3 regions of the Mesorhizobium sp. LMG17149 genome follow, and region 2 is predicted to be linked to each of the others. Evidence: riboswitches for the same ligand, from Rfam matches in the RefSeq annotation. Region 2 holds a riboswitch; each other region holds the start of a gene.
What was found. Region 2 has a riboswitch for thiamine pyrophosphate ahead of thiC (phosphomethylpyrimidine synthase ThiC). Riboswitches for the same ligand answer to the same signal wherever they lie in the genome.
Positions count from the first base shown of each region.

Region 1 (10,604 bases), on a different contig from region 2:
GATTGTCGCCGAAGCGCTTTTCGATGTTGCTGAGGCCGATCATGAGCGCGCCTCCAGGAAGCCGCCATAGCGGTTGAGCCGGGTCTCCAACCGCGTCTGCAAGGCCGACAGCACCGAACTCAGCGCCAAATAGAGGATCGCCGCCTCGACATAGAGGATCAGCGGCTCATAGGTGGTGGCGACGATGCGCTGCGCCGCCTGGAACATCTCCGGCACGGTGATGGCGGCGGCCAGCGACGTGTCCTTGACCAGCGAGATGAAGGTGTTGGAGAGCGGCGGCACCGCGACCCGGCCGGCTTGCGGCAGAATGGTACGCCGCATCGCCTGGCCCCAGGTCATGCCGATCGAATAGGCGGCTTCCCACTGGCCTTTCGGCACCGAGCCTATTGCCGCGCGGATGATTTCCGACGTGTAGGCGCCGATGTTGAGCGTGAATCCGATCAACGCCGCCGTGAAGGCGTCGAGCAGGATGCCGACCGACGGCAGGCCGTAGAAGATGAGGAACAGCTGCACCAAAAGTGGCGTACCCCGGAAGATCCAGACATAGAAGCGCACAAGCGCGACCAGCGGCTTGGGGCCGAACAGCCGGGCGAGTGCAGCACCCAACCCAACGGCCAGCCCCAAGGCGAAGGACAACAGCGTCAGCGGCACGGTGAAGATCAGCGCCGCCCACAAGAGCGAAGGCAGCGACTCCAGCATCAGTTGCAGCCAGTGCGGCACGTATGACCCTCCAGATTGGTCGAAGCAGCTTGGTCAAGGCGAGAATGCGTCTGCCATATCACGACAAAAGCGGCGGGCCGTCAAAGACGGCTCGCCGCTCTATGTGTCTCATGGCCGCGGAGCGGCTCGCCTCGTAGATTACTTCGAAACATCCTGGCCGAAATAGGTGTCGGCGATCTTCTTATAGGTGCCGTCGGCCTTGATGTCGGCCAGCGCCTTGTTGATCGCGGCGACCAGTTCCGGATCGCCCTTGCGCACGATGACGCCGGAATAGTCGGCGTTTTCCTCTTGCGCGGCAATCTTCACATTGGCGTCGGGCTTGTGCTTCTTGAAGTCGAGGAACGACAGGCTGTCATTGATCGTGGCGTCGGCGCGGCCGGTCAGAAGCAGCTGGATAGACTGGTCGAAGCCATCGGTGCCGACCAGTTCAGCGCCGTTCGTTTCGGCCAGCTTGCCGAAATTCGAGGTCAACGACTGCGCCGACTTCTTGCCCTTGAGATCGGCGAAGCTCTTGATGTCGGTGTTGTCGCCGCGCACGATCAGCACCGCCTTGGAGGCGATGTAGGGATCGGAGAAGTCGTACTTGGCTTTGCGGGCATCGGTGATGCCCACCTGATTGATGACGGCGTCGTAGCGATTGGCGTCGAGGCCGGCGATCAGTCCATCCCACTTGCCTTCGAGGAACTCGGCCTGGACACCAAGCTTCTCGGCAATCGCCTTGGCAATTTCGACGTCGAAGCCGACCAGTGCACCGGACGTGTCATGGTAGGTGAACGGCGCATAGGTGCCTTCCGTGCCGATCTTTATGACACCGGCGTGCTTGATCTGGTCGAGATTGGGGCCGGCATGACCTGAAGCGACAGCCAGGGCCTGCAGCGTTCCGGCGATAATGAGCGACTTGAGCCATTTCATTTTTCTGTGATCCCGTCCTTGGCCGGCTGGCCGGCATATTTGTGAGCGCTGGAAACTGACAGATGCAAGCCGAAAAAATAAGGAACAGGATTTCAAAAACGGCGGGTTTATGAAACCATACTCTCTAAACGGCGCTTTTTCACTCGTGATCGCAGCCATCTCGGACCTCCTGAGAATCCTTCAGGCAACACAATCGCGCCGCTGCGGTCGCGGAACCTTTCCCGCGCATGGCAGTTCTGGCTGTTCTAGGGCACGACGCCGGCATTTCAACCCGGGCGGCAGCCAACTTTGCAAAGTCATTCGCACCACCCAGGGAGCGCCTCATGATGGAAGACACGGCAGGACGGATCATGGTCCGCGCGGCAATGAAGGCTCCCTACCTCGAGCGTGACGAAGAGCATCGGCTTGCATTGCTCTGGAAAGAGGACAACGACCAGAACGCGCTGCACTCAATCACCGTCGCTCATATGCGGCTGGTCATTTCCATGGCCTCCAAGTTCCGCCATTACGGCCTGCCGCTCGGCGATCTGGTCCAGGAGGGTCATGTCGGATTGCTCGAGGCCGCCGCCCGCTTCGAGCCGGAGCGCGAGGTGCGGTTCTCGACCTATGCGACATGGTGGATCCGCGCCTCGATGCAGGACTATATCCTGCGCAACTGGTCTATCGTGCGTGGCGGCACCAGCTCGGCCCAGAAGGCGCTGTTCTTCAACCTGCGACGCCTGCGCGCGCGGTTGGCGAATGGCACGGAGCCGCTCTCCAACGCCACGCTCTATCGCGAAGTGTCGGAGGCGCTTGGCGTCTCCGAAGCCGATGTGGCGATGATGGATTCGCGGCTCTCGGCGCCCGACTCCTCGCTCAACATGCCTATTGCCGACGATGCGGGTTCGACCGAGCGCATGGATTTCCTGATTTCGGACGATCCGCTGCCCGACGAGATCGTCGGCGACAAGATCGATGTCGCGCGCCGCTCGCTCTGGCTGAGGGAGGCGCTTCGCGCGCTCAACGCACGGGAGCTTAGGATCATCGAGGAACGGCGGCTGAACGACGAGGGCGCGACACTCGAAGCGCTCGGCGAAACCCTCGGCATCTCCAAGGAACGCGTCCGCCAGATCGAGGCCCGCGCCATGGAAAAGCTCAAGGTCGCATTGGTGAAGCAGAATCCGGAGTTCATGGCGACTGCCGCCTGAACGGCGGCAGGCGTCCAGCGGCGCCTACTTGTCGGTGACGATCTTGACCTTGTCGCCGGCCGAAACGGCGGCACCGGGCGACAGCGCGTTGAGGACGCGGAACAGGTCGAGCTTGCGGTCGACGCCGACCATCTGCGCCGAAAGTGAACCCATCGTCTGCCCAGGCTGGACGGTGACGACGCGGATGTGCAGCGGCTTCAGCGCCGCCTTTTCGGCAGCACTCAGTATCCGGAACGAGCCGCTTACCGAACGGGCGATCGTGTCCAGAGACGTGCTGGCGGAAGGGGCCGCGGTCAGCAGCCGGTAGACCTGGCCGCCGGCGCGGATCACCGCTATGTCGAATTGCCAGCCTTCGGCGCCGGCATGCGCGGTCGCCGCCTCATTGCCGTTGATGGTTTCCTGCTTGACGCTACTGTCGACGAGACCAGCCACCCAGCCGCTGCGGATATAGTCCGTCAGCGCCCGGTTCTTGTCGATGGAAACGCCATCGAAACGGATCGCTATGTCGCCGGGGCCGGTGGCCGTCACCGCTGCCGCCGAATTGTCGATGATGAAGCCGTCCGGCACCGTGAACGACACGCCAAGGCCCGGGTGCAGGAAGGTTTCGCCGCGCACATAGCCTTCCTCGGGCGTGTCGCCATAGAGCAGGCCGTCTATGCCGGCGAGGAAGGAATCGCGGTCGCGCGTGCCGACGCCCGGCGCGCCGAACTGGCGAGCATGGCGCTGCGCCAGATCGATGCGCTGCGGCGTGTTGGGGTGCGTGGCCAGGAAGTCCAGGCTGGCGTCGGTGGCGCCGCTGATCGAGCGGAAATCGGTATAGGCCGACATCGATTGAAGGAAGCGGCCTGCGGCGAAAGGATCGTAGCCGGCCTCGCCGATCGACTTGATGCCGATGGCGTCGGCTTCCAGCTCCTGGTTGCGCGAAAATTGCGCCAGCCTCAGCTTGCCGCGGATCAGCGCCGCCTTGGCGGTCGGGCTGTCGCCGAGCACATCGGAAACCACCTTGGTCGCCAGGCCTTCCTCTGCCTCGAGCTGTTGGCGCTGCAGGCCGTGATTGGCGGTGACGTGGCCCATCTCATGCGCGATGACAGCGGCAAGCTCGGCCGAATCATTGGCCAGCGCCAGGAGGCCGCGGGTGATGTAGAGATAGCCGCCCGGCAGCGCGAAGGCGTTGACGTTGGGCGAATTTAAAATGGTGATGCGATAGGTCTGTGTCGGGTTGGCGGACACCACCGTTAAACTACCGACCACCTTGGCGACCATGCGCTCGAGCTTGGGGTCGGAATATTCACCGCCATAAGTCGCCAGGATGCGCGGGTGCTGCGCCTTGGCCAATTCGGCGAGCTTGTTGTTGGCGCCGACATTGTCCACCGTGATCGGCTTGTCGGAAGGCTGGAATCCGGATTCCTGAACTTCCGGCGGCGTGAACATCTGGCAGCTTGCCAACGCCACGGCAAAACCGGCCAGCGCGAGAAAACGCGCCAGCGGTTTCATTCCCAATGTGTTAGCGCCGATCGCCAGAACGGCTTCCTTTCGGGTCCCGGCGCATGACCACGAAAATCGGGGGCGATCTTCGGAACGTGTCATGCGCTATCTCAAACTGCTGCAGCATCCGTTGCCCGTCCCTTAGGGCGGGCGGCGGATACTGCAGGCAAATCACGGCCTGTGCCGGACCGGTAGGGCGACCTAGCCACACTCCCCCGGTCATGGCAAGCAAACGCCACATCGCCTGGAGCCGGTTTGACCGTAAATTATGTCCGCTTCCGGGCAACATCGCGTGATGTGGAATATCCAGCACCCGCGCCGATATAGCGCCGGAACGCCTCCGGACCAGCCCCGGTAAAGAAATCATCAGCCTTGCCGGTTGCGGCCACCAACCCATTGTCGACAAACACCATGTGCTCGCCGATGCGGCGTGCATCCTCGGGCTGGTGGGTGACAAATAGCACCGTCATGGCGCGTTCGGCATGAACGGCAGCAACCAGATCCAGCATCTCGTCGCGCAAAGCGGGTCCGAGCGAAGCGAAGGGCTCGTCGAGCAGCAACACCGGTCGGTCGCGCACCAGCACGCGGGCCAGTGCGACGCGCTGGCGTTCGCCCCCGGAGAGCTCGCGCGGCAGGCGTTTCTCCTTGCCCGCGAGACCGGTGCGCGCAAGCGCCTCGGCGACCGCGGCGCGGTCCGCCTCGGTCAGCCCCAGGGAGGGCGAGCGGCCGAGCCCGACATTCTGCTCGACGGAAAGATGCGCGAAGAGATTGTTCTCCTGGAACACCATCGACACCGGCCGCGCCGAGGCCGGCTCGGCGCTGACATCGGCCCCGCCGATCAGCACGCGGCCCGATTGTGGGGTCTCGAAGCCGGCGACCAGATTGAGCAGCGTCGACTTGCCCGAACCGCTCGGACCCATGATGGCGGTGATCTTCGCCGTGGCGAACTCGACGTCGAAGACAAGTGGCACCTCACCATAACTGAACGACACCTTGTCCAGCCGCACCGGCGCGCCCTTCTCGAGCCTGCTGGCCGCCCTCTCACGCATCGCGGACCTTCTCCCTTCCCAGCCAGTGCGCCGCCACGATCAACGCGAGACAGACGAGGCCGAGCAGCAGTGCCAGGCCGGCGGCATCCTCGGTGCGGTAGCTGCCCATCCGTGCCAGAAGAAGGTAGGGCAATGTCTGCACGGAATCACTGCCGAACAGGGCAATGACACCGAGATCGCCCAGCGACAGCGCCATGGCGAAAGCGAAGGCCGTGGCGAGCGGGCGACGCAGCGACGGCGAGTCGACCAGCATCAGCCGGTTCCAGCCCGCAATGCCGAGCTGTGCGCAGAGCCGTTCGTGACGCTCGCTCGCCGCATCATAGGCGGGACGCACGGCGCGCAGGGCGAATGGCATCGCCATCACCGCGTTGACGGTGACGACCATGACCGGGGCGATGGCAAAGACATCGCCGGCATGGCGCAGCAACAGGAACCAGCCGGCGCCGACGACGATCGGCGGCACGACAAGGACAAAGCCGGCGCCTGTATCGGCAGCGTGTTCGAGCAGTGTCTTTGCGCCGGCACGGCGGTTCAGCGCCAGTGCCCGCCGCGCCATGGTCAGCGCCAGCGACAGCATCACCGAGAGCAGTGCCGACAGGAAGGCCAGCACCACGCTGGTCAGCGTTGCCTGCCGGACAGTGGCCTCACCGGCCAACCGGCCGAGATCCGCACCCAACCCGGCCATCACGGTTGCCGCCATCGGCCCAACGACGAACAGCAGCGCCAGGATGATGAGTAGCGCGTTCAACCAGGTCTCGCTCCGATGGACTGAGAGATACCGACGTTGCGCGACCGGCAAATTGGTGTCGCCGACCACATTGGCGCCCAGGCGCGTCAGGGCCAGCACAACGATAAAGGTCAGGGCAATCTGCAACAGCGTCAGTGTAACGGCCCGCGCGGGATCGAAATCAAAGCGCAGCGCCTGGTAGATGCCGACCTCCAGCGTCGTCGCGGCCGGCCCGCCGCCGAGCGTCAGCACGATCGTGAAGGATGTGATGCAGAGCATGAACACAAGCCCGGCGACGCCGGGCAGTGCGGCGCGCAGCGTTGGCCATTCGATCAGCCGGAACGCCGGCCGCGCCGCCATGCCGAGTTGGCTCGCCAACCGCCATTGGTCGGCCGGTATGGTCTGCAGCGCCTCGAGGAACAGCCGCGTCGCCAGCGGCAGGTTGAAGAAGACATGGGCGACGAGGATGCCGGACAGGCCATAGATACCCGGCCAGCTTCCGCCGCCGATCAGGGCAAGCACGCCGGCGAAATAGCCGGCACGGCCATAAAGCGCCAGAATGCCGAGCGCTGCGACAATAGCCGGCAGCGCCAACGGCACGGCGAAGATCTGCAGGATGAAGGCGCGGCCGAAGAAACGTGGATGTCGCGACAGAGCCCGCGCCACGAACAGCGCCGGGATGGCCGAAAGCAGCGTCGAGAGCGCCGCTTGCCAGAGCGTGAAGCGAATGACGCGAAGCAGATAGGGATCGAAGGCTGCCCAGGCGCCCGAGAAATCATGGGCGCCCTCGAAAAGCAGGCCGGCAAACGCGCCGCCGATCAGCAGCGCGATCGCGGCAAGCGCGACAATGCCGGCGCTGACGCGGGGATCAGAGGCTGCGCGTCGCACGCCGGACCACCAATCTCCGGATCGCGGCACTTACAAAGGATTGCGTTCCTTCGCGCCCCCCTCTGTCCTGCCGGACATCTCCCCCACAAGGGGGGAGATTGGCAATTTCGACGCCTCGCTCACTCCAGCAGCATTGGCGATTGGCGAATTCGCCGATGGCAGCCAATCTCCCCCCAAGCGGGGGAGATGTCCGGCAGGACAGAGGGGGGCGCCGTAGAGCACTCATCTTCGATAGCAAACTTATTTGCTCATCACCGCAAGCCATTCATCGACCCAGGCCTTGCGATTGGCAGCGACCTCTTGCGGGCTGAACAGCAAGGTCTTGGTCGGCTTGACCAGTTTATCAAAGGCCGGATTGAGCGGCTTGTCGGTCTTGCCGGCCGGGAACATCCAGTTGGTCTCGGGAATGGCATCCTGGAATTTAGGCCCGGTCATGAAGGCCATAAACTTGGCCGCCAGCGGATTCTTGGCTCCCGTCGTGGTGATACCCGCCACCTCGATCTGCAGATACTCGCCCTCCTCGAAGGAGGCGGCCTGGTAGCGCCCGGTGTTCTCGGCGATCATGTGATAGGCCGGCGACGTCGTGTAGGACAGCACCATCGGCGCCTCGCCCTTGGTGAACAGCCCATAGGCCTCGCTCCAGCCCGGCGTCACGGTCAGCACCTTCGGCTTGAGCTTGGCCCAGGCCTCCGGCGCCTTGTCGCCATAAACCGACTTGACCCACAGAAGCAGGCCGAGGCCCGGCGTCGAGGTGCGTGGATCCTGGATGACGATCTTGTCGTCGGCACTGCCTTCGACCAGCTCTTTCAGGCTTTTCGGCGGGTTCTTCAGCTTCTCGGTGTCGTAAACGACAGCGAAATAGCCGTAATCAAAGGGGACAAAAGTATCGTCGCTCCAGCCACCCGGCACGTTGACATCAGTTACGCCGCCATGCGGCGGGAACAAGCCTGACGCCTTGGCATCGGCGGTGAGATTGGTGTCGAGGCCAAGCACGATATCGGCCTTGGTCGATGCGCCTTCCAATCTGACGCGGTTGAGCAACGCGACGCCGTCGGCGACCGATACGAACTCGACATCGCAGCCGCATTCGGCCTCGAACTCCTTCTTCACCACGGGACCCGGGCCCCAGTCGGCGGTGAAGCTCTCATAGGTGTAGACGGTGAGCTTGTCCTTGGCCAAGGCCTGTCCGGACAAGGCCACGACCGTTGCTGAAACAAGAGCGTATACAAGCGTGCGCATCGGCGCCTCCTTCGTTCGAATTGAAAGGAATTGAGGCGTCGGACTGTCCGAAACGTCTAATCCCTCCGCCGGTACAAACCGGATCAGGTTCAGCGGGTTGGCGAGACTGCCTCTCAGCCGGTCCGCGAAGATCGCGTCCGGCACCCCGTTAGAGCGTTTCGACACATAGGCCGGGCCGATCCGCCACGCAAGTGGGAGTTTGCCGCCTTCCGTTTCCCGTGCCGGGCTGGTAAGGGCCACACGATATGAGCACATTCACCATCCTGCTTGGCGGCGATCTCATCCGCACGCCACGGCTCGACCGCCAGGCCGAAGGCTCCCGCGTCATCGCAGCCGACGCCGGCATCGGCCATGCACGGCTGCTCGGCCTTGTCCCGGAGCTGTGGGTGGGTGATTTCGATTCCGTGCCAGCCAACCTGCCTGACGATCTCGCTTCCCTGCCGCGCCGGACCTTCCCGGCGGAAAAGGACCAGACCGATGGCGAACTGGCCATTGCCGCCGCACTCGAGCGCGGCGCGACCCGCCTGGTGCTCGCAGGCGCTTTCGGCGGCAAGCGCGCCGACCACGCTTTCCTGCATCTGGCGCTTGCCCTGCGGCTGGCCGAGGCCGGGACCGATGTGCTCCTGACCAGCGGCGCCCAGGAAGGCATTCCCCTGCTGCGCGGAACGGCCGGCTTCGACTATGCCGACGGCACGCTGTTTTCGGTGCTCGGCTTTTCCGAGCTTGCCGGGTTGACCGTCACCGGCGCCAAATGGCCGCTGAACCACGTCAAGGTGGTGTTCGGCTCGTCGCTGACCATCTCCAACGAGGTCAAGGGCCACCTCGAAATCGCACTGGACCATGGCCGCGCGATGCTGCTCGCTCATCCCTATCCCTTACCTGAAAGCTGACATGGCCCCGCCTCTTCTCAACCTCGACGGGATAAAACTGACCTTCGGCGGCACGCCGCTGCTCGACGGCGCCGCCTTGACGGCTTCGGCCGGCGACAAGATCGCACTGGTCGGCCGCAACGGGTCCGGCAAGTCGACGCTGCTGAAGATCGCCGCCGGCCTGATCGAGCCGCAGGACGGTGAGGTGTTCCGCCAGCCTTCGGCAACTGTCCGCTATTTGCCGCAGATGCCCGACATGGAGGGCTTTGCCACTGTCCGCGCCTATGTCGAGGCCGGGCTTGGCCCTGCCGACGATCCCTACCGCGCCAGCTATCTGATGGAGCACCTCGGACTGTCGGGTGAGGAACGTCCGAACGATCTGTCGGGCGGCGAGGCGAGGCGTGCTGCCCTTGCCCGCGTCATGGCGCCGGAGCCAGACATCCTGCTGCTCGATGAGCCGACCAACCATCTCGACCTCTCGGTCATCGAATGGCTGGAAGAAGAACTCATCCGCACCTCCTCGGCACTGATCGTCATCTCGCACGACCGCCGCTTTCTCGAACGTGTGTCGCGCGCCACCATCTGGCTCGATCGCGGCCAGACCCGCAGGCTGGACAAGGGCTTTGGCCATTTCGAGGAATGGCGCGACCTGGTCCTGGAGGAAGAAGAGCGCGAGCAGCATAAACTCGGCCGCCAGATCGTTCGCGAAGAGCATTGGCTGCGCTACGGCGTGACAGCGCGGCGCAAGCGAAACATGCGCCGGCTCGGCGAGTTGCAGACCATGCGCCAGCGTTTTCGCGGCCATCGGGGTGCCGAAGGGTCGGCGACCATGGTGGCGAGCGACGCCGCCGAATCCGGCAAGCTGGTGATCGAGGCGAAGAGCATCGAGAAGAGCTTTGGCGATCTCACCGTGGTCAAGGGGTTTTCGACCCGCATCCAGCGCGGCGATCGCGTCGGCCTGGTCGGGCCGAACGGCGCCGGCAAGACGACGCTCTTGAAGATGCTGACCGGCGAGATGAACCCGGACGCCGGTTCGGTGCGGCTCGGCACCAATCTGGAGATCGCCACGCTCGACCAGAAGCGCGAGGCGGTCGACCCGCAGGAGACGCTGGCACAATATCTCACCGACGGGCGCGGCGAGAACCTCGTCATCAATGGCGAGCAGCGCCACGTCGTCTCCTACATGAAGGATTTCCTGTTCAAGCCGGAGCAGGCACGCACCCCGGTGCGCGAATTGTCCGGCGGCGAGCGGGCACGGCTCTTGCTGGCGCGGGTGCTGGCGCGGCCGGCAAACCTTCTGGTGCTCGACGAGCCGACCAACGATCTCGATATGGAGACGCTGGAACTGCTGCAGGAACTGGTCGCTGGCTTTGCCGGCACCGTCATCCTGGTCAGCCACGACCGCGATTTCCTCGACCGCACCGTGACCAGCCTGATTGCACCGGATGGTGACGGCCGCTGGATCGAATATGCCGGTGGCTACTCCGACATGCTGGCGCAGCGCGGCGGCACCAGGCTCGACGACCGC
Region 1 is NZ_JANIFL010000008.1:140,346-150,949, reverse strand. It holds gene NP945_RS20310 (amino acid ABC transporter ATP-binding protein) at 1-43, opposite strand, end outside; gene NP945_RS20305 (amino acid ABC transporter permease) at 40-720, opposite strand; gene NP945_RS20300 (amino acid ABC transporter substrate-binding protein) at 859-1,632, opposite strand; gene NP945_RS20295 (RNA polymerase factor sigma-32) at 1,956-2,819, shown strand; gene NP945_RS20290 (M48 family metalloprotease) at 2,844-4,313, opposite strand; gene thiQ (thiamine ABC transporter ATP-binding protein) at 4,571-5,353, opposite strand; gene thiP (thiamine/thiamine pyrophosphate ABC transporter permease) at 5,346-6,968, opposite strand; gene thiB (thiamine ABC transporter substrate binding subunit) at 7,209-8,207, opposite strand; TPP riboswitch at 8,251-8,365, opposite strand; gene NP945_RS20265 (thiamine diphosphokinase) at 8,453-9,097, shown strand; gene NP945_RS20260 (ABC-F family ATP-binding cassette domain-containing protein) at 9,099-10,604, shown strand, end outside.
Region 1: another riboswitch for thiamine pyrophosphate. It lies ahead of thiB (thiamine ABC transporter substrate binding subunit); the one in region 2 lies ahead of thiC (phosphomethylpyrimidine synthase ThiC).

Region 2 (10,604 bases):
AATTCTCCCTGCGGTGCGGGCGTGTCGGGGCGAACAGTAACCTTGCCATCAGTTTTTACACGGCTCAGATCGCCAATAGCCTCGCCTACGGTCATATATGCCGGAAGGCCTAGCTCAGCTTCAGCAGAATGGGTGGGCGAAGGGAATGTCGATGGAATGGGATCGGCAGACGCAATCAGAATGAATCTATTCCTGAGCTGTGGCAATCCATAGTCCGCCATGTTCAGAACGTCGGCAAAAACGTCATAACCTCTGTCTTCGAAAAGCTTGAACAGTTCCCTTACGATTACGAGGTTGCGCCCATACACGACGCCTGGAACGTTCTCCATTACAACGCGTCTGGGTCTGCGACCTGCTGCGGTAAACCCGTCCAGAAGTCGTATGAAGTGGACGAATAGAGCGTTTCGGGGATCATCAAGGTGGAAGACGCCCATCGTGCTGACAGCTTGGCAAGTCGGCCCAGCAAAAAACCAGTCAATCCTCTCCAGCGCCGCGCGATCGATGACGTCTGCTGCAGAGACGAGTGATACGTCACAGCAGTCAACGAGTGCTTCGGGGTGCGCCTTCTTGAAGGTCTGGGTGGCGTTCTTGTCTATGTCGAGTGCCCATTTGATCTCAAGATCGGGAATGGCAACCACGGCCCCGGCCGACATTCCGCCGCACCCAGAATAGAGATCGACTGCTGTTTGACCCATGATTCCCCCGAAATTTTACAAATAATCAAACTAAAGTCATTCATCAATATTATTCTTGGAGCTGAGCAACTCTATGCGACATTCTTGTTTGCGAATGCTCGGCTGGTGCAAGCGTCAGCCGGCCAGCTTGATGAAAATCAGTTCCGGCGTCAGCATGCTGCCAAAGGCGGCATGCCCGAGCCTTAGCTTCACTAGGCCGTCGAAGCGATCCGACGTGTCGGCACCGAGTGCTGGCGAGTACCTATCCGGCGATCCGGAAAGCCGAGGGTCGTAAGGTGCGCTCAAAATTCCAGTTTCCCCTCTAATCTATTTTCGCCGCGGCCTCGAACCTAGCGCGCACTGGCGCAAGGGTCGCGCTGAACTGCTCCATCTCCGTCTCGATCGCCTCCGCGGTTATGCCGGCAACCGTCGCTATGGACTGCATCGTCATTTCCCGGCGCCGGGGAACCTGCGTATAGGCATAGAGGTTGGGTCCGATCTGGATACCGATCGGCCCGATGCCCATGTGCGCGACCATCAGGCGCAACTGAAGCGGATCTTCGAGATGGCGCATGAACGCGTCTGCATCTGGCTTCTCTCCGGACCACAGGTCGTGAAGCGCGACTCGATGCACCACCTTGTGGGGACCGATCTGGTGTAGGCGGCTGACGTGGGAATACCGTTCGCTGAAGAAGCGATTGATCGCGGCGGCATCGTTGAAGTACACGCCATCGAACGAGCCCCGCATACTGAACGGCATCGCGCTCACAACGACGGGGACGATCCGCAGCGCCGAGCAGTTCTCCTTCACCTTGGTCGTGAGGATGTTGGGATGTTCGGTCAAAGCGGCAGCCAGACGCTGAACCTGCTCCACATGGCCGGCGGCGGACCGCAGGAAGTTATGGGACGCGATTGGATTAGTGCCAGACAGGGACCGGTTCTTGCACTCGAACACGAATAGGTAAGCCCCCCACGGGACGAGCGCGTCATACTCGTAAGTTTGGTCACCGCGACGCACTTCGAAGTGATAGACGGGTAGCCCCTCCGCTTCGAGTGCGCCGCGGAACTGCTCCTCGAAAGCCTCTCCCTTGCCCGCGACGTCGAGCCGCTTATTGGCAAGCGTCGAGAGCACCAGCCTGATCAGCAAGGCGGCGGAAAGCGCCGGCACGGCGAGCAGGCACCAGTCCGCCTCTCCTCGAAGGATAGGCGCGTCATAAACGTCGCGGCTGGACTTGGCGAAGCTCGCGTGGTCGATGAAGATGCGCGCCTTGGGGCCGACGAGTCCATTGCGCTGCAGGACCTCTTCCACTTCGGCGATCGTGAGGCGCGGAAACGCGCGGCCCAGTGGCTCGGACGCGGCCTCAATGTTATGATTGGCCAACTGCTGCAGCACCGCGAAGCCCCGCATCCATTCGCACAGCCGGAGGCCACCCAAGTCCGTCGGATGGGTGGCGACATTGATCCCCAGATACTCGCTCAGCATGATGACACTGTGCATCTCCTCTGGCGAAACGTATCCATGCGGAGGCATGGCCGCGCCGGGATCGACGCCTTGCGCCTTGGACAGCAGGTTGGTCTTTGCGGCCATTTCATGGAAGGTCTGGCCCAGCCGTTCGCCTAGGCGCTCGTTGGCGATAGTGTCGAGAACCTCCCATTCGATGCCCTCGGGGGTGTGAACGATGAGCTGCGCGCCCGTAGGAATACCGTCCTCCTTGGCTGCTTCGCGCTTTTCGAGTGCGCCGCCTAAGTAGCGGCACCGCTCCTCGATGAGCTGCCACTGCTGCCAACCCAGCGCCGTGCTATCCGCTGCCCCGGCCTGTGCGATCTGCTCGTCGGTAGCCGTGGGCAACGATGGCAGCCGGACGAGATCGTCGGCATCAAACCATTTACCCTTGTGGGCGGTGAGCGTCACGTTCATTCCGAGAACGTTGACGAGGAGCGACGTTGCCGCATCGGCCCCAAACCGGTGCCCTTCGGGTGTCTCGAGCACGACGCCGGAGATCAGAAGCTCTCCCGCCGCTCCCGCCGCATCGATCTGACTGCGAATACGATCCCAGCCGCGCGCGACGTGGCCGAGATAGGCTGACACCTGCTCGGCCTCCGACAGGCCAGCGAGCGGAAGGCAGTCGATCATCGTCCGCAACCCGGTATAGCCCTCATCGATTAGCGCGAAGATCTTGAAGCGCGCCGCAACCGCGTCCGCCGCCTCTTCGCTGAGATCGGCGCGAACCTTCGCCACCACGCCACTGAGGATTGCGGCCCGCTTCTTCAGATTGCCCGGATAGCGGAAGACTAGCCTCCGTGCGCGCAGGACGAGATCGACAAGCTTCGTCGCGGAGTCCTCATCGAGCGTAAGGGCCGCAAGGTGGGCGTCGAGGCGGCCCCAGTCGAGATCCTCGAGGCAATCGGTAACTGTGGCCTCGCGGAGGCGATCAACTTCTTCGATCATGCACTCATATCTAGCCTACGACGTCGCGCATCACCACGCCGCGCCGCCATGAATTTCGGGGCGAGGATGCCGCTCAGGTGCGTAGAGTGTTCGTCTGGAATTCGCGTTGGCCGACGCCGCCAGTCGGCTCCGGAATATCCGCTCTCTGCTCAATCTGCCTGTAACCGGAAAGGCAGTAAACGGCCCTTTCCAGCCATTCATAATGTCAGCCGGAACTGCGAAGCCAAGGCTATCGACCTCGAAGAACACACAACGCGCCTCTCCATTGTTCGTGCTTTGTACCTCGAAAGTCGCATAAAAGGGCAGTCTGGTATAATGGCCGAAATTATCTGTCGTCAGTTGAGCCTACGAGTCCAGAATTATCTGTCGTCGGCCTGACTGTTAAGTGGCTCATATCCCACCGCTTTCGCCCGAAGGGGTTCCCAATGCCCTTCGGTCAACAGGTTACCAATGTGCCCCAACGACAATTAATTCCGAACTGGCGCTAAGGAGCTGTCTTCATTAGCTTATTGCGGCCCTGATTGGTAACCTAAGGCCACCCACCACGCGGATTGGTAGCCCACAGGAATAGGTTTGGTAACCCTTATCGAGTGAGGGCCGCTCGTACCTTTCGGCGGGTTCGTTTCAGTTCTAAGCCCGGCTTAATTCTGGACAACGACAGATAATTCTGGACGGCACAGTGGAACTCAACGCGTTGTAAGGATGGCATAGAGAAGCAGTATCCCTCCAGTCTCGCTACGGGAAAAATTCTGGAAAATGGGTCTGCTTGGCTGGACGCAGAACGCTGTGGTTATTCAGCCGGCATTTCTGAAGCCTCTCCAAGACAAACAGCTTGCCTTCGCGCACGCTGTCTTCGAGCGGCTTCGGCTTCGCCAGATGCGCCGCAATCGCGCTGGCCAGCATGCAACCTGTCCCGCGCATCGATGTGGCAAGGCGCGGTGCATCGAAGCGGATGGGTTCGTGCCCGGAGCGTAACAGAATATCGGTCGACCGGGTTCCCGACGCATGCCCACCCTTGATCAGCAGGGCTTGAGGGCCGGCGGCCAGCAGTCTTTTTCCTTGTTGGAGCGCTCCGTCCTCATCCACTGCCAGTTCGGAGCCACTAAGGAGCGCCAGTTCAGGGAGGTTGGGCGTGACAATGCAGCAAAGCGGCATAAGATCGCGCTTCATGGCAGCGATAGCGCCTGCTTGCAGAAGTGCGCGGCCTGAGGTGGAGGCCAGCACAGGGTCGAGTACTGCGGGGACATGCGGAAATTTGCGCAGCACTGCGGCAACGGCAACAATGATCTTGGCAGTCGCCAGCATGCCGATCTTGATTGTGGCCACGTCGTTGGCCTGCAGCGCGGCGCACATCTGATTGGCCACCAGGCTAGGTGGCGAATAATAGATTTCGATCACGGCGTCATGCGTTTGCACCGTTAGCGCTGTGACGGCGAGACAGGTGCGCACGCCAATGGCAGAGATCGTCTCGATATCGCGTGCAATTCCAGCACCGCCACTGGAGTCCGATCCACCGACGACAAGCACATGTGGTTCTCGCCTCAGCGCCATTGGTCCGTCTTTTCGATCCATTCTCGCGTGCGCGCCTCGGGGTCGTCGTTGAGCGTGATGTCGGTCACCACCGCCGCGCTGTCCGCGCCAGCCGCAAAGACACCGTCGAGCCGCTCAGGGTTGAGGCCACCAATGGCGACCAATTGAAACGGCGCGACCTGGCGCTTCCATTCGCTGATCCGTTCGACCCCTTGCGGCGCCCATTTCATCTTCTTCAGGATGGTCGGATAGATGGGTCCAAGCGCTATGTAGTCAGGCTCGGCGGCCATCGCCGTTTCCAGCTCCTGATGATCATGTGTGCTCAGTCCGAGCCTTACGCCGGCTGCCCGTATCGCCAAGAGGTCAGCGGTCTGCAAATCCTCCTGGCCGAGATGTATGAAGTCGCAGCCTTCCTCGATTGCCAGGCGCCAGTGGTCGTTGACGATGAGTTGGCACTGGTATCGAGCACACAAGGCCTTCGCGGTGCGGATCTCCGCGCGCAACCCAGCCTCATCCACGGTCTTGATGCGCAGTTGCAGAAGCCGGACTCCGAGTGGGACCAGCCGTTCGATCCAGGCAGCGCTGTCGACGATCAGGTAGAAGGGATCGAGCTTCATGAAAAAACTGCCCTGCCGATCATCGGTGTCGATGGCACGGCGACTTCGCGCGGTTCGAGCATTCCCGAGCTGAACGCCTCACGACCGGCGTCGACCGCCTTACCGAAAGCACGCGCCATGCCGACCGGATATGCCGCCTTGGCGACCGCTGTGTTCAGGAGCACGGCGTCAAAGCCGAGTTCCATGACGGTGGCCGCGTGCGACGGCCGTCCGAGCCCCGCATCCACAATCAGCGGGACGCCAGGGAAATATCCGCGCATCGAGCGCAGCGCCGTCATGTTGACCGGTCCCAAGGCGGAACCGATCGGTGCGCACCACGGCATCAGGACCTTGCAGCCCGTTTCCAGCAGCCGCTCGGCGACAACGAGATCGTCGGTGGTATAGGGGAATACCGCAAAGCCGTCCTCGCACAGGATGCGGGCGGCTTCAACCAGACCGAACACATCCGGCTGTAGCGTGTCGTGATTGCCGATCACTTCGAGCTTGATCCAGTTGGTGCCGAAGACCTCGCGCGCCATTTTCGCGGTGGTGACGGCTTCCTTGACGGAGAGGCAGCCGGCGGTATTGGGCAGGATTCTGGCGCCCAGCGAGCGGATCAACGACCAGAATTGTTCGCCGGCCCTACCGCCCGCCATCTCACGCCGCAACGAGACGGTCACCACCGACGTGCCCGACGCCTTGACCGCGTCGGCAAGGATGGCCGGCGAAGGATACTGAGCCGTGCCGAGAAGCAGGCGCGACGAAAGCTCGGTTCCATAAAGCTCCAACATGCTAGCCGCCCTGCATGGGCGAGAGGATTTCGATCCGGTCGCCGTCGCTCAACTGGAACTCCGCGCGGTTGGCTTTGTGCACGAGGTCGCCGTTGACGGCGGTGGCGAGCCAATCGCCCTCATAGTCGAGCGCGGCAAGCAACTCGGCCAGCATGGTGGCGGCAATCTCACGCGCCTCGCCGTTGACCATCAGTTTCATGAGCATGCTCCTTGGTTCTGTCTTGACTGAAAACCAGGTCGGCAGCCTGGCGCGCCATGGCGGGGGCGAGGAGAAAACCGTGACGATAAAGACCGTTGATCGCGATGATCTCACCGTCTGTTTCGACGCGTGGCAAATTGTCGGGAAATGCCGGACGGACACCCACACCGGTTTCAACGATCTCGGCCTCACCAAAGGCCGGATGGAGGGCATGGGCGGCGCCCAGCAGCTCCATCATGGAACGCGCCGTCACCGGTCCGGCGCTCTGGCTTTCAATCATCGTCGCTCCGATCATGAAACGGTGATCGGTGCGCGGCACGGCATAAAGCGGAAAGCGTGGATGAAGCAAACGGACCGGCCGCGACAGCGAGACATCAGGCGTGCGAAGGATCAGCATTTCGCCGCGAACACCGCGCAGCCTGTCATCGGCCGCTGCCATTCCCATGCAGTCTATCTGACGGGCGAAACCCGAAACAGGCCGGGCGTCGCAGCCGAAGTGGAATTTGACACCCATGGTCGCAAGCTTGTCATGAAGTGCCGCCATCGCCTGGCGTGGGTCGAGGTGAGCCTCGTCGGGGAAGAGCAATCCACGCCGGAAGCGGCCGGCGAGGTCGGGTTCCAGGAGCGCAATTTCGTTTTCATCGACGCGCCGATGCCCTGACGTGCGACTGGCGAACCGGTCAAGCTCACCGGCATCACGCGGCGCGGCCACGACCAATGTCCCGGCCCGTGTCACCTGACCCGACAGCACCGCATCCCACCAGTCGGCAGCGTCGCGTCCGAGATCCAGCACCGGCTGCTCCGCGCTTTCGCGCTCGCACCATGGCGCCAGCATGCCGCCGGCGAACCACGACGCGTTGCCGCCAAGGCCATGCCGCATCTCGGCGACTGTAACCGTCGCGCCGCGGGCGGCGAGTTCGAAAGCGACGGTGAGGCCGGCAACGCCGGCCCCTTTGACGAGCACCCTCATGATGGTTTGGGAGCCTCTGGCACGACCGGTACGCCAGTCTCGTCAGCTGGCATGTAGAGATCGCCGCCCTCCCGGTATTTTGCCGCCATTGCCGCCATGCCTTCCTTCTGAGCCTCGGCACGGATGTCGTGGGAAATGCGCATGGAGCAGAATTTCGGCCCGCACATCGAACAGAAATGTGCCAGCTTGTGCGCCTCCTTGGGCAAGGTCTGGTCGTGGAAGGACCGTGCGGTTTCGGGGTCGAGCGACAGGTTGAACTGGTCCTCCCAGCGGAACTCGAAGCGCGCGCGCGAAAGGGCATCATCCCTGGTTTTCGCTGCCGGATGGCCCTTCGCCAGATCGGCTGCATGGGCGGCTATCTTGTAAGTGATCACCCCAATCTTGACGTCGTTGCGGTCGGGAAGGCCGAGATGCTCTTTCGGCGTGACGTAGCAAAGCATGGCGGTGCCGAACCAGCCTATCATGGCGGCACCTATGCCTGAGGTGATGTGGTCATAGCCCGGCGCGATGTCGGTCGTCAGCGGCCCCAACGTGTAGAACGGCGCCTCACCGCACACTGCGAGCTGCTTGTCCATGTTCTGCCTGATCTTGTGCATGGGGACATGGCCCGGGCCTTCGATCATCACCTGGCAGTCCTTTGCCCAGGCAATCTTGGTGAGTTCTCCAAGTGTTTCCAGTTCGGCGAATTGCGCCGCGTCGTTCGCATCGGCGATTGAACCGGGACGAAGGCCGTCGCCGAGCGAGAAGGAAACGTCATAGGCTCTGGCGATGTCGCAGATCTCCTCGAAATGCTCGTAGAGGAAGCTCTCCCGGTGATGGTGCAGGCACCATTTGGCCATGATCGAGCCGCCGCGCGAGACGATGCCCGTGACCCGGTCGACGGTCAGCGGTATGTAGTGCAGCCGCACGCCGGCGTGGATGGTGAAATAGTCGACGCCTTGCTCGGCCTGCTCGATCAGCGTGTCGCGATAGACCTCCCAGTTGAGGTCCTCGGCGATGCCGCCGACCTTTTCGAGCGCCTGATAGAGCGGCACCGTGCCGATCGGCACCGGTGCATTGCGCACGATCCAGTCGCGGATGTTGTGGATGTTGCGGCCGGTCGACAGGTCCATCACCGTATCGGCGCCCCAGCGGATCGCCCACACCATCTTTTCGACCTCTTCGGCCATCGACGATGTGACAGCCGAGTTACCGATGTTGGCGTTGATCTTCACCAGGAAATTTCGCCCGATGATCATCGGTTCGCTCTCGGGATGATTGATGTTGGCGGGAATGATTGCGCGTCCGCGCGCCACCTCGTCGCGCACGAATTCGGGTGTGACGAAATCTGGGATCGCCGCGCCGAAGGCTTCGCCGTCGCGTTGCAGCTTGCCGCGCATCACCTCGCGGCCGAGATTCTCGCGGATGGCTACGAACTCCATTTCTGGCGTGATGATGCCGGCGCGCGCATAGGCAAGTTGGGTCACCGCCTTGCCCTGCTTGGCCTTGAGCGGCCGATTGCGTATCGGAAATTCCGGTGTCAGGCGCTCGCCGGTGGCGAATCCATTGTCTTCCGGCCGGACGTGGCGGCCGTCATAGGCTTCGACATCGCAACGCGCCGTGACCCATTCGTGGCGAAGCCGGGCAAGGCCTTTTTCGATGCTGGTTTGGACTGATGGATCGGTGTAGGGGCCGGACGGATCGTAGACGGTGACGGGCGGTTCGCCGGCCGTCGGATGGACGGAAATCTCTCGCATCGGCACTTTGATGTGCGGATAAAGGACGCCGGACTTGTGGATTTTCCGTGAGGCGGGCAGCGGTCCCGTCGATACGGCGGGGGTGAGGGCATTCATCGTGAGGCTCCTTTGCTCATGCATTGGAGACCCAGTTCTGTGCCGGAAGGATGAAAAGACGCTTCTGTCGACCTGCCGAAACAGGATATCGGGCGTAAACTCCCGCAAAAGCGCTTGCACCGTCCCTACGCCAGTATGAACTGGATCAGGTTCAACGGGTCACTGCGCCGCGAAAGCCAGCAGTATCTCAGCCCCTTGCCGGGACTCCCCTGGTGAATGCGCCGAATTGAACGGGCCGGCGCTATTTTGTCAAGCGCATTTGGCCCGCGGCGCTGATCGGCGGCCAATCAGACCGGGCAGAAAAGCTCGCGCATGCGTCGGGGACAAGTCACGCCCCGTAGACCAGGGCTGGAATGGCCAAAGTCTCATTCGCTTCGTGAAGGATGGAAAAACTGTATCGGCCATGTGCGTCGAGATCGACCGAGTAGCTCAGGCGGTCACGGATGTGGTTATCCTGGTCGAAGGCGACGATTTGCGGCTTCAGCGAGGTGATTTGCACCACGTCCAGGTAGATGGAGTTGCAGATATGATCTGGTCGTCGGGCTGGCAGGTGCAAGCGGCCGCTCTATTCAGGATGCGGCATCGGCGGCGTTCCCGATACCAATGATATCTTGCGGGCAACTTATGCAATCACCGGCTTCGTAAAACCCGACGGCGGCGGCCGTGTCCTGGCGCTGAGGATGTGCCGCTGTTCCAGCAGAGAAATCGCGTGGGCGCGGAGTTTTCGCTCTGCGAGGAAGAGTTGACGCAATCGTTTAGCTTGCTTGCAGTTCGTAGAGACCCGCCTTTGAAAGCAACTAAGCTATTGCATTGATATGTTGGTGCGCGATCGATCGCTACATAGCCGGCCGCCATTATCCGAGTATTGATCCGCCGGTGTTCGTGTTGCCGTATATGGCAATCCCTGCGAGATCGTCGCGGCCGGATCGGCCGCACCCTCTAGTCATAAAAGGGGAAGCGACCGAGAATTCCGCTGCCGAAAACTTCTCTGGCTTGGCTATGCATGCGGTAGATGAGATCGCCGCCTACCGCGACCTGGTCGAGGAAGGCATCGACGCCCAGTTCGGACAGCCTGGTTATCGCAATGCGTTAGCGGCTCAGACTTGCGGTCTCGAGAGCGGCCTTTGGGGGTCACCTCTTTTTTGTTTCAGAGGTTGGAAGACGGCTGCTCGTTACCCAATAGAAATGGCGACTACGGAACGCGATCGATCGCGGCCATCAGGAAACACCTGTCTTCGGCTCAACCTCGACATGGCGTCCGATCGACCGCAGATATACAGCTATCTCGTCCATGAGATGATCGCGTTCGCCGTAGATCTCAGCAATCCTGCGCAGCTGTGGCTCGACGGACCTCCGTTGCGCCGGCGTCAAATCAGCATCGCCAAAGACATATCCCAAGTTGCCAATCGCGCAAATGTTGCAGCCGGCCTCCACAACTGCTTGCACGAATGCCGGAATGTCTTTTTCTTGCATAGTCTTCATGTCGAACCTCTCGTGAATGGCGTGCTTGCGCGCCCATGCTGCCTTTTCAGCGTGTCCTCTGGGCGGCGCAAGCCTTGAGCG
Region 2 is NZ_JANIFL010000013.1:79,708-90,311, reverse strand. It holds gene NP945_RS26855 (DNA cytosine methyltransferase) at 1-695, opposite strand, end outside; gene NP945_RS26850 (hypothetical protein) at 810-980, opposite strand; gene NP945_RS26845 (nuclease-related domain-containing protein) at 997-3,123, opposite strand; gene NP945_RS26840 (hydroxymethylpyrimidine/phosphomethylpyrimidine kinase) at 3,859-4,674, opposite strand; gene NP945_RS26835 (thiamine phosphate synthase) at 4,665-5,270, opposite strand; gene NP945_RS26830 (thiazole synthase) at 5,267-6,040, opposite strand; gene thiS (sulfur carrier protein ThiS) at 6,042-6,239, opposite strand; gene thiO (glycine oxidase ThiO) at 6,208-7,209, opposite strand; gene thiC (phosphomethylpyrimidine synthase ThiC) at 7,206-9,041, opposite strand; TPP riboswitch at 9,146-9,262, opposite strand; gene NP945_RS26810 (hypothetical protein) at 9,370-9,597, opposite strand; gene NP945_RS31880 (hypothetical protein) at 10,260-10,604, opposite strand, start outside.

Region 3 (10,604 bases), on a different contig from region 2:
CGAGGCGCCCACGCCGGCGCTGATGCCGCCACTGCCGCCAACGGAAGCCCCGACGCCGGCATTGACGCCGCCGCTACCACCCACCGAGGCACCAACGCCAAGGCCGATTCCCGCAGCATTGGCGGGCAGGGAAAGGGCTAAGATTACCGCACTACCCGCCAACATGTTGGCGACTGTCTTGATGGTGTGAGCCATAACACTCTCCTGTTGTCGTTGCGCTAAAGCAATTGGCGAGAGGCCGATTGCAAGATCAACTACGCGAGGTGATGAATTTCAGTTTCAGAGAGAGAATACTCGATCTGAAGCGTGGTATACATCAACAAAATTTCTGAAATAAAATTGTAATAAAGTTGGAATAATTTCTCTTTACACTAACAGTGCGTAAGACCATTGATAATCGGACGTTACTCTGCTCGTCTTACTGCGAGGCCGTACACCGGACAGCGCATGAGCCTCTCGCAAGATCAGCAAGACCGCCACGATGATTGCAAGTGGCCAGAGTCTGTCGGCGGATGCGGGAGCGAGAGAGTGCAAGCGTGAGTGCAGGCCGAACGATTCTGCGCTGGCCCGCTTGTCAGACGATCCCGTAGAACAGCCTGTAGTGGACGCGCTTCATATAGTCCCGGTATTCCGGCGTCGCGGCTAACAGCGCCTCTTCGCGCAGGATGCGATGAACCTGGAAGAAGGTGATCGCGGCGTAGACAGCAAGATTGTAGAAGGAAAAGGCCGACAGCAGGAACAGGACATGACCGGCAAGGTATCCGGCATAGATCGGGTGCCGCACCAGGCGGTAGGCACCGTCGGTCATCACGCCGCGATTGCCCGGCAGAATGGCGAAAGAACGCCCTAGCGATATCTTCCCCCAGATCACGAACCCCAACGCCAGGACTTGCAGCGGCGCGGCGGCATAGATCGGGATGATGGCCACGCCCGGTTCCAGGTCGATGAAGCCGACACCGAAGCTGGCGACCACCGAAACAACCACCGTCAGCGGGTTCCAGTCGCGTACCTGTGGTCGCCGCGACAGAAGCAGCCAGGTAAAGGTCAGGATCTCGGAAATTGCCACCAGCGCCACATTGATGCGGGTCGGGTCGAGCATCAGGTGAGATACGCCGCGGTAGACGAACATGCCCGCGAAGGCCAACGCGCAGATCCGAAAGAAACCTTCGCGCAAATCCACCAGGATTTCGCGCGTTCGGGCTGCGGACAAAATCCTGCCGTCACTGATGTGCGAAAGCGCCTCGCTTTTTGATATGAGCAATGCAAACACCCCAATGATCCCTCAGGGCGACCTTTGCACGCAACCATTGCCGGGCAGTTAATCAACAAGATCAGATCGGCATTAAACTGGCTATCGGGGAGCCAGGGCGCCACTCCCAGACGACCTGCTCCACGCGGTCGCCCAGAAAGACTGGCGACCCATCTCATTTGGTTTTGCCAGACTAGCTCAGATAGTCGTTGCGGAAATAGCTCCCGAAATCCGGGCGTTGAGCAACCAGCTTGCCGTCGGCATCACGCAAAATGCCGGACGCGAAGAGATAGCCGCCGATCGCTCCCATCTTGGCCGGATCCATCGTCCCGATGGCGCCGCTTTGGCTGCGCAGATAATGGCCGTCGATCAGCGCCTTCAGTGAGGCGTGGATCAGCGCCGGATTGGTCAACGCATCCTTGTTGGCCGCGATCAGCAGGGCTGCCGCATCTTCGGGGTGATCGACCGCGAACTGGTAGCCGCGCCGCGTCGCCTGGACAAAGGCGGCCGCAGGCTTGGGGTTTGCCTGGAGATAGGCTTCGCTCGAAGAGATCAGTGTCGTGTGCTCGTCAGGCACGCCGTAATCGGCATAGACGAAGCTGCGTTGTTTGACGCCCTTGAGCTCGGCGTCGACACCCTCCCAGGTCGAGACTTCGAGCGTGAAATCGACCGAACCATTGGCCAGCGCCTCATAGGCTGAGGTGCCGAGCGTCACCGTCTCGAAATTGCCCTTGCCGCCATCATGGCGGATGATGGTCGATATCAGGGCGTTTTCCCAGGCGCTGCCGAAGCCGCCATAGGTCAGGCCGTCGAGGTTTCTCGGGCTTACGATCTCGCTGCGGGCCGCATTGAAGACCACGCGGCCGGTTTCCGATTGCACCACCGCATAGACGCCCTTCAGGTCCGCTCCGGCGGTTCTCTGGGTGAACAGGCTGATGGTGCCGTTGATGCCGAAATCGGCGACGCGATTTGCAACCAGCGTGCCCGCACCGGTATCGCTGTAAGGCAGGATGTCGACCTCGAGCCCGGCCTCGCGATAGAAGCCCTTGTCGCGGGCGACGAACAGTCCGATGTGGTTGGTGTTGACAGTCCAGTCGAGGGCAACGGTGACCTTTTGTGCCGATTGTGCTTGGGCTCGCCCCGATCCGGCAACGAGCGGAAAGCCCGTGGCAAGGGTCAGCAACAAGGCCTGCCGGCGCGTCAAGTCAGTCATGATCGTGTCCTTTGGATGGGGTGGCGTTGAGGATGATGTCGAGAATCTCGGCCTCGAGCGTACTTGCCTGGCGCGCGGCATCGCCGCCAAGGCTGCGCGGGCGCGGCAGCGGCACCTTGATTTCACGCACGATGCGGGCCGGGCGCGCCGACAGCACATAGATGCGGTCGGACAGGAACACGGCTTCGCGCACGTCATGGGTGATCAGGAGCGCCGTCCAGCGATGATGCCGCCACATCTGTTCCAGCCAGCGCTGCATGGCCGTGCGGGTCAGCGCGTCGAGCGCGCCGAACGGCTCGTCGAGCAAAAGCATGTCGCGTTGCTGCACCACCGTGCGCAGCAAGGCCGCGCGCTGGCGCATACCACCGGACAGTTGCGCTGGAAAATGCCGCTCGAAGCCGGCAAGCCCGAATTCGGCAAACAACGGCGCAACGCGCGCCCGCGCCGCCTGTCTCCTCATGCCTTGCACTTCGAGCCCGAGCGTCGCGTTTTCGAGGATGCGCCGCCACGGCATCAGCGCGTCACGCTGCGGCATGAAGGCGAAATGCCTGCCGTGGTCGTCGAGCGGCGCGCCGTCGAACAACATCTCGCCCTCGCCATGCTCGGCGCCGGTCAGGAGCTGGAAGAGTGTCGATTTGCCGGCGCCCGAGGGTCCAAGGATCGAGACGAATTCACCAGCGCCGACGCTAAGCGAAATATCGGCCAGCACGTCGAGCCCACCGAACGCCTTGCGCACATGCCGCAGCTCGAGCCGGTTCATCGCCGCGGCCTCTTCCCTGCGGTCTCCTGTCCGGCCCGCTCCCAGGGCATCGCAAGGCGCTGCAGCAGTACAGTCAACCCGAACAGGACAAGGGTCAGGGCAGCGCTGACACCGACGGCGGCCAGCACCAGATCGGGGCGGAAATTGTTCTTGGCGTTGAGCATGTAGATGCCCAGCCCCTTCGCGGCCCCCGCATATTCGGCGAAGATCGCGCCGACCACGGCGTAGGTGATGGAGATCCTCAAGCCAGCGAAGAAATAGGGCAGCGCCGAAGGCAGCCGTGCCAGCACGAAGATGCGCCAGCGCCCTGCCCCCATGGCGCGCAGCATTTGCCCGATCTCGGCCTCGGTCGACTCATAACCCTCGACCAATGCAACCAGCATCGGAAAGAAGGTAACCAGCGCCACCAGCATGATCTTGGGCGCCAGCCCGAAGCCGAACCAGAGCACCACCAGCGGCGCGATCGCCACCAGCGGCAAGGTCTGGCTGACGATTAAGACAGGAAACAGCGCACGCCGCAGCGGCTGGAAGAAGTCGACCAGCATCGACAGCACGAAGGCAGCGCTGAGCGAACAGGCAAAGCCGAGCAGCGTGGCGCCGATGGTCGGAATGGCGTTGTCGGCCAGCGCCTGGCGATTGAGCAGCGCTTGTTCGAAAACGCGCGACGGCGCCGGCAGTGTCGTCGGCCTGATGCCGGCATAGGTGGCATAAAGCTCCCACGCCAGCAGGAGCAAACCGACCGAGATCATGGCCGGCATTGCCTTGACAAGAAGGCTCGCGATCGGGCGCGAAGCGACTGATGATGTGGCCACGGGAGACAACCTTTGACGGCAGCGCGAAAGCGCGGCTGGTTCAGACAGCCGACGGGCTGTTGGCCGAGACCGTGACGTCGAGGGTTACGTGGCCGGCGCCTGGTCCGAAGCGGCAGAAGGCCTCGTCCAGCGCCGAAAAGATCGCACCGGCATCACCGCGCAGTTTCGTGCAGAAATGCTTGGAACGCTCATAGACGCCGGACTGCTTGAGAAAATCGATGCAGCCGTAGATCTCGTCCATGTGGTCGTCGGTGCCCATCACATAGAGCGAGAACTGCGCCGCCGCCGGCTGGCCGGTGGCAGCAGCATTGCGCACCGCCGCAATGGCCGCATCCTTGCGCGGGCCGAGTGGCCCGACAGGCCCGCCAAGTGCATCGGAGCGGCAGATCGGGTCATCCGGCTCGCCAGGGCACCCGCGCGAGATGGCGGCCGACAACACGCAATGTTTGCCGCTGCGTGCCGCCGCCACGAAGAGGTCGCGCATGGCGGGAAACAGCACTTCGGGCGGCCCGACCAGCAAGGTCGAGATGTCGTCGGTCTCGATCCTGAGCTTGTCGCGCCAGGGATCGAGCGCACCGAGCGCGCCAAGAATGACACCGACGAATTCGTCGGTCATGGGGTATAGGGAAATCTGTGCGCCTGAAAACATCGCCCGCCTCGCTCCGCTGGTATTACCCAGATCAGCTTCTAGGGTCTGTGGGCTTGCCGCCCCCGTCTCAGCCCCGACCGTACGGAGCACCCCTGTGGATGTGCGCCTTAAAGCATCATTCGAGTTCAAGGGAAAGCCGTTTTTTCAGAGCACTGCGCCAAAAGCATTGCGCCAGTCACGGTGCGCCTGAGCGGAATTTTGTCGGGAACCTTCGCCGCCGCGACCGGTTGTCCCCACAGTCGCAACGCGATCACTTTCGTAGAAAACAAGCGACGACTTCACAGAAATGGAGACAAACCATGTTCATGAAAATCCTCGCAGCTTCGGTTCTCACCATTGGTCTGGCCACGTCAGCCATGGCGCAAAGCGCCGGCAGCAACAACGCAAATGGAAGCGGCAGCGGCAAATCGGTGACGGTTGAGCCGAACACGCCGGCTTCACCGAATACGGTCGAGCCGGACACTGTCGACCCGGGCACGACCAACAGCACGACTGGCACGGTAGGGGACATGAATTCGAACGCGGATCAGAATTGCCCGACCAACCCGCAAGGCGCGCAGACGGACGCCGATGGTAACGCGACGGCGCCAACGGTAAACGATAATAATTGTGGCAAGTAACCGCACACGGATGAAGCCGCTGGGCATCGCCCAGCGGCTTCATCCGTTTCTCTGGTCCGCAGCACTCGTTTTACCGAACAGCCGGATTTGTGGAGCGGGTTTTCCGGCGGGCGGGCGCAAAAACAGGTGTTTTGAATTGAGCAGCCGTTTGAGCACTCTACCGTAGGTAAAATACAGGACCCGACCGTTGGCGAGATCGAATTCCACTGTTCCCCACCGCCTGACCGGAGCCTTTCCTGTGCAAGGCCCCAGCCTTCTGATCTGGAATCCCAGTCTGACTTTGCGCGTTCCGATTTCAAGATAGATGCCTGGCAGAAGGCCGAGCACATGCCATAGCCGTACAACATGCTCGACCGCCATGGCCGGCGAGATTATCAGGTGGCTGGGCTGAAGCCGTGCCCAGACGAAGTCGCCTTTCGGCTGCGGCATTCCTGACAACAGCCCCCGGCAGTAGGCCGGCACCGCCTCGCTCACCAGGATCCGCATAGCGGTTGCCGTGCTGTCGGCCAAGGCTTCTCTCGAGGTCCAGTCAGCTTCGGAAAACGGCACCTGCCCGAGAATGTCACCCTCGTCAAAACCGGCGGACATCTTGTGGAGCGTGACGCCGCCATGAGCCGCACACCGGCCGTCCACGGCCAAGCGCTGGGTCGGATGTGGCCCTCGATAGTCGGGGAGCAGCGCCGGGTGGAGGTTGACCCCGCCTTTGGAAAAATGGCCAAGAACCTCTTGAGGGATCAAGACAGGCAAAGTGTAGCAGACCAGCACATCGGCGCGGAGGTCAGACAATTGGCGACCAAGCGCATTCCAATCGTAAGGGCGGCCAAATTCGATCAACTTGACAGGCGTGTTACCGACAAACCGCCTGAGCAGTAGCTTGCGTTGAAGCCTTCGTCGGAAATTGCCGATGCTGAAACCGGTGGGACGACGCCGGAACCCGGGCACGATGATCGCGCCAATTGCATTTCCAGCCTCTAGCCAGCCGGCGAGCAGAGGCCCCGTATGGTTAGAGATATCGAGGACAAAAACGGCTGTGATCGGCTCCGAGTGATCGGTCGATGCGATCGGCCTCATCTTCGGCGGCTCAAACGGGCCGACAGATCAGGGCGAGCTTGTCAGGTCGGCTGAGTGGAAGGCGATGCCAAGGCAGTGACAACCGAAAGACGCTCGCGTTTTACAAACACTGGCTTTTCGCAGATTTTCTTCACGGCCCGTCTCCCGAAATCAGCTCTTCCTGCGCAATTGGACTGCGATACGGCAGGCTGTCAACCACCTGACCGTGTTTGCCTACCGCATCCGCATTCGTCGTTGACGAAGGCGTTCGAAGAGCGCTCGGATATTGTGAAAGCTCAATGGCCGACGCGACACGGTGCGCTGACTGAAAGGGGTTTGGATGCGATGACCTGCTCGACGACACCGTCGAGCAGCAATGCAGGGCAAATCGCAGTTGCGAATCTACGAAACCGCCGTCTCGCGAACCGGCAGCTTCCAGCCTGGCCTGACGAAGTGGCAGGTGTATCCGTTGGGATATTTCTCCAGATAGTCCTGATGCTCGGGCTCGGCTTCCCAGAACGGACCAACGGGTGCGACTTCGGTGATGACCTTGCCCGGCCACAGGCCCGAGGCATCGACATCGGCGATGGTGTCCTCGGCGACGCGCTTCTGTTCGTCGCTGGTGTAATAGATCGCCGAGCGATAACTCGTCCCGACATCGTTGCCCTGGCGGTTGCGGGTCGTCGGATCGTGGATCTGGAAAAAGCGTTCCAGCAGCGTGCGATAGCTTATGATGGCCGGATCGAAATTGATCTCGATGGCTTCGGCGTGGGTGCCGTGGTTGCGGTAGGTGGCGTTGGGCACGTCGCCGCCGCTGTAGCCGACACGGGTGGAGATGACGCCGGGATAGCGCCGTATCAAATCCTGCATGCCCCAGAAACAGCCGCCGGCAAGGACTGCACGTTCGGTCGAAGTCGCCATGTCACGTCTCCTCAAAAGCAATTCCAGGAAAAGTGTGTAGCGGTTTTCCGTCTGGAATTGCGTGAAAGCAAGTGGTCTCGCCATAAATGGGCATTGTCACCTGCTTCGTCCAGCGGACGCGGTGGATCTACCTCAATTGCTCGGTTGGGTGAGGCTGTCGATCAAACCCGGTAGCTTCATGCCAGGCGGAATGGCGGCAAAGCTGATCGCCACCGGTGGTGCCCTGAGCGACCAGTCGAAAAGAACGGTCTTGACCGGGATGTTTCCCAGCCACGCCAGCAGCCGAGGTGGCACGCCGCTCCCGGGCCAGACCAGGAGCATGCCGTGATCGCGCAGCCGCTGGCTGGTGATCCAGGGGGCGAGCCGCATGTCGAGGTCTGTGAAGATCGACGGCTTGTCATAGGCGTTGAGGCCCGCCAGCAACGCGATGCGGGTATCGCCGCCGACGATGTCGAGCCGACCGGGCACCGCCGCGTGCCAGACCGCCTCGGCTTCGTCCGAAATCTGCCGCGCTGGCCAGCAGACGGCATCCATGCGCCCGCGCAAATTGCAACTCGTCCAGCGGATGCCCGCATAGGCACCGGACATGCCGAGGATGCAGGCGAACGCGCAGATCGCCAGCCGTCGCAGTTCGACGGCGCCAAGCCGATGACCCAGCAAGGCGATCGCCACAACGCCGATCAGATTGTACATCGGCGCGCCCCACGCCTCGCCGGCGCCGGTAAACAGCGAGGCCACCATGACAAGCACCGCCGGACCAAGCCCCATCCACACGAGATAGGCCAGCGCGCCGCGCTCAATGGGCTGTTCCGGCGCGGGCGAACGCCGCAACAGCCCCGATATCGACAGCACCAGCAATAAGCCGCAGAGCCCCGCCATTTGGACACCGATATAGTAAAGGCGGGCGCGGTGGACCAACACCCATTCATCGCGGCCGGCGACATAGGTCAGCGGCAGGAAATCGATGCGGTAGAGCTGGATGGCCAGTGGCGCGGCGACGGCGAGGAAAACCGCGAGCCCAAGCCAGGGCCAGGGCGTGGCGAGCCGATTGCGTGCCCGCGTGTCCGACAACAGCCAGATCGCCCCGAAGAGCAACAGCAGCCCGGTGGAAAACTTGGCATAGAGCCCGACGCCCGACACCAGTCCGAGCGCCAGCCACCAGCCCGGCCCACCGCCACGGCCCGCACGCCACAGCAGCCAGCAGATTGCGGCCCAGAAGGGCATCTGCGCGTAATCATGATTGAACTGCGGTGTCGGCCAGCCGAAGAAATACAATGACGGCATCAAAAGCACGGCGGCCAGCGCGCGGGTTCTCCCGAGCATGTCGCGGGCCAGCAGGTAGACGAAGACGAAGGTCGCCGAGACGACAAGCTGGGCGAGCAGATATTGCGGCCAGCGGAACGATCCGGTCAGAAGATGGCTGATCTCGAGCAGCCAGCCGGGGAGCTGCGGATGCTTGTAGGTCAAAAGCACCCATTCGCGGCCCCACATGAAGCTCTCGACGACATCGCCGGGCGGGGCGGCATCGACAAGCGCCGGCATCACGGTCCAGCACAGGATCTGCGTCAGGCATAAAAGCGCTAGGCCGGCTTCTGGATAGCGCGTCAGCCCCGGCCAGATCGACGACTGCCACCAGTCGCCTGGAACAGAACTGCCGACCGGCAGCCAACCGTTCATGGTTTCGTCGATTCGCGTCATGCGGTGGATAAATCACACCGGACGGTTTTACGAACAGCCCAGAACTTGAAGCTTACGAAAATGTATACTTGGCCAACCATGGCAAAACCAAGATTGAGGCAGAGTTTCGCGCCACCATGCCGCCTCTCCCGTCATCACATGCCAGCAAGACAACAATGGAACACGCCATCGCGCAGCACCCTGAACATGCCGGGCATGGCGCCTTGGGCGTGATCGCGGCAGGCGTCGCCTACGCCTGACCGGTTGCCGTCCCCAAAAAGCATCCAGGATTTGAAAAATGCGCCACCACCATGCCGTCATTCACTACCGTGCGCTCGATTTCTGGATGGCCCGTGCGGCCGTTCTCGTCATCATCTGCCTGCAGCTTCTGGTCATCAACAATCTCTCATTCGGGCCGCGCTGGGTGGCGCCCGCGCTGGAGGCGGCCCTGCTGCTGCCCTTGTCTGTGGCCACCGCCTGGACGCAGGCCGCCACCCGAAAGGCGGTCGAGGACCACGAGTGGCATGCGATCGGCCAGTTTCGGGTCATGATCCGCAGAACAGCCCTGACCATGACCGCCATCATCAGCATCATCAATTGCGGTTCGCTGGTCCTGCTGGTGCGTGCCTTGCTGGAGGGCCATGCCGGCAGTAGCGGTACGACGCTGCTGATCGACGCGCTCAACATCTGGGTCACCAACGTCATCGTTTTTGCCTTGTGGTTCTGGAGCACCGACCGCGGCGGTCCGCCGACCTGCGGCCTCGTCAAGCTCGCACAGGCCGATTTCCTGTTCGCGCAGATGACGTTGAACGACCGTGAGCTTCGAGATTGGCTGCCCGGCTTCGTCGATTATTTCTTCCTCGCCTTCACCAATGCGACCGCATTTTCGCCGACCGATACCTTGCCACTCTCCCAGCGCGCCAAGCTGCTGATGATGGCCGAGGCCATGATCTCGCTGCTGACCATCGCGCTGGTCGCGGCACGCGCGGTCAACATTCTGGCTTGATCAGGCCAAAACGCAAAAATGGCCCGCCCGGCGAACCGGAACGGGCTATTTTGGGTTGTCTTCGATGGTTCGATGCCGCGGGAAACGTGCCTCGGCAATTCCGCCAAGCAATCGCCGCCGCACCAGCTATTCGTCCCGCGCGCGGCTGACTCTCCGCACCACGAACTCGAACAGGACGTCCGAAATCCACATGGCGCAGACGCCGATCAGGAAGGCGGCCGCCAGCGTGGTGGTGTCGTCGGCGGGATCGGGCATCGGCAGGCCGGCGATCCTGGCGTAGGAAACCGCCGGCAGCGTCAGATAGGCCGCCGCAAGCGCGCCGCAGATCGGCGAGGCCACCATTTCGCGCAGCTTGTAGCGATGCCGCGACAGCGCGCGCAGAACGCCGCCGGCGAGGCCCGCCGCCACGACCGGTCCCTTGATGCCGAGCAGGTCGAAAAGATCGTTCATCATGGCCTCCAGCCGCAAAGCTTCTGGCCCTTTTCGTTGTGAGCCAGGATCGCCGCCACCGACGCGTCGGAAAGGGTCGCCGCCTCCGCCCTTGTCGGCCGGAGGGGATGCCCGGCCGCGCAGAACGACCCGCCTGATGTGGTGCAGCCGGCCAGCAGCAGCGAGAGCGCTATGATTTTGACCATCTGGCCAGCCTC
Region 3 is NZ_JANIFL010000006.1:225,224-235,827, reverse strand. It holds gene NP945_RS16010 (hypothetical protein) at 1-195, opposite strand, end outside; gene NP945_RS16005 (isoprenylcysteine carboxylmethyltransferase family protein) at 575-1,270, opposite strand; gene NP945_RS16000 (ABC transporter substrate-binding protein) at 1,443-2,462, opposite strand; gene NP945_RS15995 (ABC transporter ATP-binding protein) at 2,455-3,222, opposite strand; gene NP945_RS15990 (ABC transporter permease) at 3,219-3,971, opposite strand; gene NP945_RS15985 (YkoF family thiamine/hydroxymethylpyrimidine-binding protein) at 4,075-4,683, opposite strand; TPP riboswitch at 4,674-4,787, opposite strand; gene NP945_RS15980 (hypothetical protein) at 4,983-5,303, shown strand; gene NP945_RS15975 (formyltransferase family protein) at 5,343-6,374, opposite strand; gene msrA (peptide-methionine (S)-S-oxide reductase MsrA) at 6,756-7,274, opposite strand; gene NP945_RS15965 (glycosyltransferase family 39 protein) at 7,407-8,972, opposite strand; gene NP945_RS15960 (hypothetical protein) at 9,041-9,211, shown strand; gene NP945_RS15955 (hypothetical protein) at 9,250-9,957, shown strand; gene NP945_RS15950 (hypothetical protein) at 10,084-10,407, opposite strand; gene NP945_RS15945 (hypothetical protein) at 10,407-10,592, opposite strand; gene NP945_RS15940 (hypothetical protein) at 10,577-10,604, opposite strand, start outside.
Region 3: another riboswitch for thiamine pyrophosphate. It lies ahead of NP945_RS15985 (YkoF family thiamine/hydroxymethylpyrimidine-binding protein); the one in region 2 lies ahead of thiC (phosphomethylpyrimidine synthase ThiC).